DNA from 4 places in the Arthrobacter tecti genome. Region 1 is predicted to be linked to each of the others. Evidence: predicted binding sites of a transcription regulator. Region 1 holds the regulator's gene; each other region holds the start of a gene.

The links. The regulator LexA, encoded in region 1, represses DNA repair genes until DNA is damaged. The targets are predictions, from matches to a motif close to TCGAACANNTGTTCGA.
Region 2: ACX80C_RS05940 (HNH endonuclease signature motif containing protein) is a predicted target of LexA. The motif match lies at 1,185-1,200, and genes of this name have one in related genera.
Region 3: ruvA (Holliday junction branch migration protein RuvA) is a predicted target of LexA. The motif match lies at 1,416-1,431, and genes of this name have one in related genera.
Region 4: uvrA (excinuclease ABC subunit UvrA) is a predicted target of LexA. The motif match lies at 1,295-1,310, and genes of this name have one in related genera.

Annotation. Positions count from the first base shown of each region.
Region 1 covers NZ_JBTNCT010000004.1:35,550-37,748, reverse strand. Annotated here, with positions in the region: gene ACX80C_RS06590 (ATP-dependent DNA helicase) at 1-903, shown strand, start outside; gene lexA (transcriptional repressor LexA) at 918-1,673, opposite strand; gene ACX80C_RS06580 (LysM peptidoglycan-binding domain-containing protein) at 1,941-2,199, shown strand, end outside.
Region 2 covers NZ_JBTNCT010000003.1:264,125-266,323, forward strand. Annotated here, with positions in the region: gene ACX80C_RS05940 (HNH endonuclease signature motif containing protein) at 1-1,172, opposite strand, end outside; gene ACX80C_RS05945 (3-deoxy-7-phosphoheptulonate synthase) at 1,485-2,199, shown strand, end outside.
Region 3 covers NZ_JBTNCT010000001.1:290,029-292,227, reverse strand. Annotated here, with positions in the region: gene ACX80C_RS01345 (YebC/PmpR family DNA-binding transcriptional regulator) at 1-737, shown strand, start outside; gene ruvC (crossover junction endodeoxyribonuclease RuvC) at 782-1,357, shown strand; gene ruvA (Holliday junction branch migration protein RuvA) at 1,468-2,088, shown strand; gene ruvB (Holliday junction branch migration DNA helicase RuvB) at 2,109-2,199, shown strand, end outside.
Region 4 covers NZ_JBTNCT010000001.1:228,710-230,908, forward strand. Annotated here, with positions in the region: gene uvrA (excinuclease ABC subunit UvrA) at 1-1,221, opposite strand, end outside; gene ACX80C_RS01085 (GntR family transcriptional regulator) at 1,344-1,721, opposite strand; gene ACX80C_RS01090 (MBL fold metallo-hydrolase) at 1,831-2,199, shown strand, end outside.

The DNA.
Region 1 (2,199 bases):
GAAGTGCTGTGGGCAACACGCCCAAGTACCTTCACACCCGGGAGCGGCTACGTGGCGGCTGCCGACTCATCGCCCGCAACCATCAGCATTGCACCCCTCTCGATAGCCGGGCGGCTTCGGCATGGATTGTTCGAGGAACACACAGTCGTTTTGACCTCCGCCACGTTGGCCATCGGCTCTGAATTCGGGCCGGTTGCCGGTTCGTTGGGGCTCACCGGCGAAGGCGCACCGAGCTGGACCGGCATTGATGTGGGCAGCCCCTTCGACTACCCGAAGCAGGGCGTTCTCTATGTCGCCAAGGATCTTCCCAAACCGGGCAGGGGCACCTCAGAGGAGCAACTGGCGGAACTCGAGGCATTGATCCAGGCCTCCCGTGGAGGAACGTTGGGCTTGTTCTCATCCCGGCGTGCAGCGGAGGAGGCAGCCGATGCACTTCGCACCAGAGTTGATGTAGAGATCCTGTGCCAGGGGGAATCGTCCATGGCATCCCTCGTGAGCCAGTTCTCGGATGAACCGGACACCTGTCTCTTCGGCACCATGTCCCTCTGGCAGGGTGTGGATGTGCCGGGCAGGTCCTGCCGTCTGGTGGTTATTGACCGCATACCTTTCCCCCGCCCGGATGACCCCTTGATGACGGCGCGGACCAGGGCGGTTGCACAGGCTGGCGGGAACGGCTTCATGAGCGTGTCGGCAACCCACGCCGCAGTCCGCCTTGCACAGGGCGCGGGCCGTCTCATCCGTTCCGGCGACGATCGAGGAATGGTGGCAATCCTCGATTCACGTCTGGCAAGCGCCAGATATGGCGGCTTCCTGAGGGCGGCACTTCCGCCGTTCTGGCCCACCACCGACCGTGCGACGGCGCTTGCTGTGCTCTCGCGGTTAGCCGCGGCACAGCCCGTATAGCCGAAGCTGACCAGTTAGAGCGCGCGCATCACTGATACGACTTTGCCCATGATGGCGGCGTGGTCCCCCAGGATGGGTTCGTAATTGGTGTTCTGCGGGAGCAGCCAGGTGTGCCCGTCGCGCTGGCGGAACGTTTTGACCGTTGCCTCATCGTCAAGAAGGGCCGCGACGACGTCGCCGTTGTCCGCGGTACTCTGTCGCCGCACCACAACCCAGTCACCGTCGCAGATCGCGGCGTCGATCATCGAATCTCCGGAAACGCGAAGCATGAACAGTTCGCCGTGACCCACCAACTGACGGGGGAGCGGCATGACGTCTTCGATCACCTGGTCAGCGAGAATCGGTCCGCCTGCCGCGATGCGGCCGACCAGGGGGACCATTGCTGCGTCAACAGCCGCGTTGACCGGTTCGTCACCCTGCTCCGGAGAACTTGGCAGTGGGCGCGGTGAGTCCTGACCGAGCGTGAGCGGAAGCAGAATTTCCATTGCCCGCGGACGCTTCGGATCGCGCCGGATGTAGCCCATCCGTTCAAGTTGTGACAGCTGGTGCGTGACGCTGGAGAGGCTGGCAAGACCGACGGTGTCACCGATTTCCCTCATCGACGGCGGGTAACCGTGTGCGGCAACGCTGCGCTGGATGGTCTCCAGGATCTTTTTCTGACGTGGGGTGAGGCCCTTGGGCGTGGCACGTCCACGTGGACGGCCGCGTCCGCGCTTGACCGCGGCCTCCGGTGCCTCGGTGGTCTCCTCTGCCGCACTGAGATCTCCCACGAAACGTACATCCCTTCGCTGTGGTGGAGGTGCTTCTGCGACCGTCCCACCAGTTTTGTCAGTGGCGGGTGATGAGCTGGTTTTCGAAGCGGCCGGACCATTCACCCTTGCCAGCAACGCTAGGGGACATGGGAGGTCTTTTCAAACATTTGTTCGAGCGAGTCTCGACAGTATTAGTCCAAAGATGCTAAAAATATAACGGGAAGAATAGAACACAGCTTCGAATCGAAGCTGTCCTTCATATTCAGCAGTAGAAAGGCAGACGTTATGTCAACGCTACAACTTGAAGGGTCGGGCTCGGCCGGACACACCATGGAACGCCTGAATGCCGGCGTTCCGCGGCTTCACCTGACACGTCGAGGCTGGTTGCTCCTCGTGGCCGTGCCGCTAGCTCTGGTCGCGGCAGCCGCCATGATCCTTGCGGCATCACTTACTTCCGAGGCGAAGGCTGCCGGGAGTGCGGGTGGCGTTACCGAAACGGTTCAGGTTGATGTCGCGCCTGGCCAGACGTTATGGGGCCTTGCTG
Region 2 (2,199 bases), on a different contig from region 1:
TGGCAGGCGCCGATGAGCCCGTCGAGGAGTAGCTGGGCCCGGGTCCCGGTTTCGAAGGTTTCCTGACCTTCAGCAGCGTGTGCGCTGTCATTCTGGCTGCTGTCGATCGTTCCGTTTTCGTTAGCGCCATCGTCACCCTCGCCGGCCGGTGCGGCGTTGACGCCACCGCCGCCGCGGGCAGTGCCGGGTTGTGTGCGCGGATTGGTGGTGGTGTTCATGATGGTGGTGAGGTATTCGTATTGTTCGTCGGTGGCTGCGATGTCCAACAGGTGCAGTCCGCGTTTTTTGCCGCGCAGGAACACGCCTTGCCGTGCAGCGAGTTCCTTGTCGGCGGGTTCTGGTCCGTCGGGGTCCAGGTGTGCTTCCCAGCGGCGGATGAGCCGGGTGAGGAAGTCCGGGTCGTAGGTGGTGGCGTTGGCGGTGAGTTGGGCTTCCATGGTCTCCAGCACCGCGGGTTCAGCAACGAAGCGTGCACGGTCCAGTGCGGTGGCGATCAGGGTGGCTGACCGGCCGGAGACGTTACTGCCAGAGATGCCCCCGGCAGAGATGTTACTGGCAGAGACATTGCTGGGGGAGACGGCTGCTGCGAGGTGCTCCAGGGGCGCCGGGAGGGTGTCGCCGGTGAGGGTGGTGCGGGGTAGGAGTTTGGCGCCGAGGCGGAGCCTGCGGGTGGCTTCGCTGCGGCTGATCCGTAACCGGTCCTGCAGGTACTCCGCGGTGCACCGGTACACCGACCGCCTATCACCGGAGGGACTGAAAGCGGTGTTCGAGTCGGGGGTGTTGAAGACGAATCCGGCGCCACCGGTGGAGGGGTCTCCTTCGGCGGGCCGGCCTCCTGCAGCGGCGTTCCTGCGGTCCACCGCAGTAGCGGCGACGACCTGGAGGTACTCCGCGGTCCGGGATAATTCCTCAATCCCCGCGAGATACTCGCCCAATTCAGCTGGGCCCATCCCGATGAAATCCTGAGCGAAGCCGGCAGCGAACGAGGCAACCAGCCGGTTCAACTCGGCAACGTCGATCTCCGCACCATCGATGTCCGCAACGTCGACCTCCGAACCATTGGGCTCAGCGACACGATGCCCGGAACCATTTCGCCGACCACCGATCTCAGTGACAGAGCCGGTGCGCTCACCATCGACATCGGGGGTGTCGATGACCGCGGCTAAGCTCATACCTAATTCTATTCGAAAACATATACGAATGGAAGGCTTGTGGAAAACGTCTGAGATCGCTGCGTGGGCTTCGACACTCGTCATACTCAGGCGCACACTTGTCCGGATCGAAGAGGTGCCGCTACGCTGCATGTCATGACAACCCGTTGGTATGCGTATTTTTCGTTGGCTCTGGAGGAGCCCGCGGCCTAATACGCTGACCAACACCTTCAGAGCCAACAGGGCAGGAGACGCTTCCTGCCCTTCGTCGTTTCCACGGCGGGTTCTGAAAACAGTCCCCGCTGAGGAGCACCACCCTAGAGAGCCGGGACAATGAAAACACTCACCACTGCAGGTTCATCGAACGTCCATGTACGAAGAATCGAACCACTGCCCTCGCCGTCCACACTTGTGGCTGAACTTCCCTGCAACGCATCCCTGACGGAGCATATCCAGCGCTCCCGCGAGGAAGTACGCGCTGTACTCAACGGTCTGGACGACCGGCTCCTCGTCGTCGTCGGACCCTGCTCCATCCACGACACGGAGGCGGGCCTTGAGTACGCAAACCTGCTGGCCGGAGCCGCGTCGCAACATCGCGAGGACCTCCTCATTGTGATGCGCGCTTACTTCGAGAAACCGCGGACCACCATTGGTTGGAAGGGTCTCATCAACGATCCGCACCTGGACGGCACCCATGACATCGCCGCCGGTCTCCGCGCCGCGCGGGGTTTCCTCCATAACGTGGGGGAACTCGGACTCCCGGTTGGCACAGAGTTCCTTGAACCGATTAGCCCCCAGTACGTAGCGGACCTGGTGAGTTGGGGCGCTATCGGCGCCCGCACCACTGAAAGCCAGATCCACCGCCAGTTGGCATCGGGTCTTTCAATGCCGGTGGGCTTCAAGAACGGGACCGACGGCGGCCTCAGCGTTGCGTTGGACGCGTGCTCGGCGGCCGGGTCGCCACAGGCTTTCCTGGGGGTCGACGACGACGGTCGCGCCGCCCTCGTCTCCACCTCCGGCAACCCCGACACCCACCTCATCCTGCGCG
Region 3 (2,199 bases), on a different contig from region 1:
CTACCACTAAACACAAGAAGGCCGTGATCGATGCCAAACGCGCCAAGTCCTTCGCCAAGCTGATCAAGAACATTGAGGTCGCCTCGCGTGCCGGCGGTGCGGACATGTCAGGCAACCCGGCGCTGGAACTTGCCGTGCAAAAGGCCAAGAAGACGTCGGTGCCCAATGACAACATCGACCGCGCAATCAAGCGCGGTGCAGGCCTCACCGGCGAGGTGATCGATTACTCGGAGATCATCTACGAAGCACGCGGCCCACAGGGTTCAGCCCTCCTCATCGAGTGCCTGACCGACAACAAGAACCGTGCTGCCTCGGAGGTCCGCGTTGCCATTACGCGCAACGGCGGCACCATCGCCGACCCCGGTTCCGTGGCGTACCTCTTCTCACGGAAGGGCGTTATCACCCTTCCCCGGAAGGAGCTGAGCGAGGACGACATCCTGATGGCCGTCCTGGACGCCGGTGCCGAAGAAGTTACGGAATCCGGTGATTCCTTTGACGTGCATTCGGAGCCTTCGGATCTGCGCGCCGTCGTCGCGGGGCTGGAAGAGGCCGGAATCGAGTATGAGACAGATGAGGTTGAGTTCGTACCCTCGATGCAGGTGGAACTCGACGCCGACGCCGCGCGCAAGTTCCTCAAACTGGTCGACGCTCTCGAAGAGCTCGATGATGTGCAGAACGTGTACTCCAACGCTGATCTCAGTGAGGACGTCCTTGCCGAGCTGGACAGCGACGATTAGTCCTTCCACCGCAGGCACCGCCGCGTGAGAAGGAGCACCCCGGAATGACGGTGCGCGTGATGGGTGTGGATCCCGGACTGACGCGCTGCGGACTCGCTGTCGTCGACGTTGAGCCGAACCGTCGGGCCACGCTGGTCGCCGTCGGGGTGGTGGGTACGCCGGCGGACCAGAGCCTTGACAAACGGTTGCTGAAAATTGCGGAGTCGGTGGATATCTGGCTGGACGCCCACGCACCGGCGGTCCTCGCCGTCGAACGTGTCTTCAGCCAGCTCAATGTCAGCACAGTCATGGGTACGGCGCAGGCCTCGGGAGTGGTGATCGTCGCGGCGGCGCGGCGCGGCATTCCGGTGGCCCTTCACACGCCGACCGAGGTCAAGGCGGCGGTCACCGGCAACGGCCAGTCGAATAAAGCCGCTGTTACCAAGATGGTGACGAAGATTTTGCGGCTCTCAACCGCACCGACACCGGCCGACGCCGCAGACGCACTGGCGCTCGCCATCACGCACGCGTGGCGCACGGGCGCGTCGTCGTCGGCACAGTTGCAGTCCGGCAGCACGGGGCTCACGGCGGCCCAGCGCCTGTGGGCTGAAGCGGAAGCAAAGGCCCGACGACGGCGGTGAGGTAGCGCTCCTTCGGTGTGGCGGTTGCCGGAATGCCCAGTGCGGGCCGTACGCTGATTCGTAGATATGTTCGGTGATATTCCACTTCGACCAGCTTGGAGCCGCAGCGCATGATTAGCTCTTTGACCGGAACCGTCAGCCACGTGGACCTGCATTCGGCAGTCCTGGATGTAAACGGGTTCGGAATGCTGGTTCAGGCGACGCCGCAAACGCTCTCCAACCTGCGTGTCGGTAATCAGGCCAGGGTCTTCACCGCTCTGATCGTCCGCGAGGATTCCATGACTCTGTTTGGTTTCTCGGAGCCGGAGGAGCGCGAAGTATTCGAAACCCTGCTCGGTGTCAGCGGCGTAGGTCCGCGGCTGGCGCTGGCTGTACTCGCCGTACATACCCCGGAGGTCATCCGCGTTGCTGCGTCCTCGGGCGATGACAAGGCGTTCAGCAAGGTGCCGGGCATCGGACCGAAGGGGGCCCGGCGAATCGTGCTGGAACTGGCCGACAAACTCGTGCCGCTCGAATCCGGTCCAACCGCTGCGGCGTCGAATCCCTGGCAGGGGCAGGTGCTCGCGGCGATGATGGGCCTTGGCTGGTCCGAGAAAGACGCCGGAGCCGCCATTGACGCAGCCGTTCAGGACTCGCCCGAGGTTGCCGCCGCCGGCAATGTGGGGTCCATCCTGAAACTCACTCTCCGGCGGCTCGGCCAGGACGGCGCGCGCGCGTCCGTGCGGTCGTAGGAGTTCACATGGCAGAGAGTATGGAAGGCCACAACGAGCAGCCGCTCATTTCCGCAGCAGTCGATCCGGAGGATCGGGCCGTCGAAGCGGCACTGCGCCCCAAGAACCTTG
Region 4 (2,199 bases), on a different contig from region 1:
GTAGCGGTCCCGTGCGTAGTCGGATTCAGTTTCAAGGTGCTTGCGGTGAATGTACTGAACAGCACCCTCGAAACCCGTGCTGTACTTGCGTTCCCTGCCGAAACGGTTGCGGTACTGCACAACCACCTTGTGGTCCTTGCCGTACAGCGCCGCGTCCCGCGCGTGCTGGGGGAGCTTGCTCCACGGCTTGTCCATGGAGAAGCCGAGTTCCTTGGACAGCCCTTCGAGAAGCCGCGTCCAGTACTCAAGAGTTGCTGTGCCGAGCGCCCACGGCGCAATAGCGCCCTCGCCCAGGGAGAGATCGGGGTTCGGAACAACCAGTTCCTCATCAACCTCGAGCTTGGTGCCGATGCCGGTGCACGCAGGGCAGGCACCGAACGGGTTATTGAAGGAGAAGGAACGCGGCTCGATCTCGTCGATGGCGAGTGGGTGCTCGTTGGGGCAGGCCAGGTTCTCCGAGAACGCCCGGATCCGATGAGTGTCCTCCGCCGGAAGATCCACGAAGTCAGCAAGCACCCTGCCCTCGGCCAGTTTGAGGGCGGTCTCGATGGAGTCGGTGAGGCGCTGGCGAACCCCGTCCTTGACCACCAGTCGGTCCACGATGACCTCGATGGTGTGCTTGTACTGCTTGCCCAGCTTCGGAGGGTCGGTGAGCTGCACCAGATCTCCGTCCACCCTGGCGCGCGAGTAGCCCTTGGCAGCGAGATCCTGGAAGAGATCTGCGAATTCGCCCTTACGGCCACGTACCACCGGGGCAAGAACCTGGAACCGGGTGCCCTGTTCGAGCTCCATCAGCTGGTCCACAATCTGCTGCGGAGTCTGCTTTGCGACCGCCTCACCGCACACTGGGCAATGCGGCCGGCCCACCCGTGCCCACAACAGCCGCATGTAGTCATAGATCTCGGTAATGGTGCCCACGGTGGACCGGGGGTTTTTACTGGTGGACTTCTGGTCAATGGATACGGCCGGCGACAGGCCCTCAATGAAGTCGACGTCCGGCTTGTCCACCTGGCCGAGGAACTGGCGCGCATAGGCCGAGAGCGACTCGACGTACCGGCGTTGCCCCTCGGCGAAGATGGTGTCGAACGCCAATGAGGACTTACCGGAACCGGACAGGCCCGTGAAGACAATCATTGCGTCCCGCGGAAGATCGAGATCTACGTTTCGCAGGTTGTGTTCCCGGGCTCCCTTGACGATCAGCCGTGAGAGATCCTGCGGCATCTTGTCAGGATGGGAGAGTCCGGAATCCAGGGAGGTTGCAATAGACACCATTTCACTTTAGTGGAAACAGCGTTCGAAAACATATTCGAACGCCGGAATTCACGGCGTGTCCCCGGCGATGTTCACCGACGGCGCAGTGCGGCCCTCAGGTAGGAGACCGCTTCATCCTCGGTGATGCCGTTCGCCTTAACCAGACGTGCGTACTCTGCGGCGCCTTCCGCGGCTTTCCGGCGCGCTTCGTCCCCGGCGGCAGCCACCACCGTACCCGCCCGCGACCGGGTCACGACGATGTGTGCCTGTTCAAGCTCCCTGTACGCCCGCGCGACCGTGTTCACCGCCACTCCAAGGTGTCCCGCCAGCGTGCGCACGGGTGGGAGCCGGGTTCCGACGGGCAGCGAGCCGTCATTCGCGGCGTCCAGAATCTGCACGCGCAGCTGCTCATACGGCGGAACTGAACTCGCCGGGTCAATCCGCAGCCACGCCGTAACATCAGAGTTCACAGTGCGCGCTCCTGAACGACGTTGGACGGGTGCTCACATTCTGCCACGCGCTTCGACGCTTCTCCATCGCCATTCCCTGTGGCGTAACGCCGGGTCTACACTGGCCAGCATGTATGACCTTCGGGATCTGACCATCCGCAGCATCTCAGTGAGCGAGATGGACAACAACGTCTACCTGTTGACCGCCAAGACGAGCGGGGCACAGGTTCTCATCGACGCGGCCGACGACGCCCGCGCCATCCTGGCGCTCCTCGCCGAGGGCGCCCGGGACACCTCCTCAACGGCGAAGCCGACCCTCGTGGTCACCACGCACGCGCATTGGGACCATGTGGGTGCCCTTGCGGACATCGTCGAGGCAACAGGGATGAAGACCGCAGCCGGAACAGCGGATGTCGAGGACATCGCCGTAGCCACGGACGTGCCCCTCGACCATGGCGATGTCGGGAACTTCGAGGGGTTTGACCTTGAAGCGATCTCG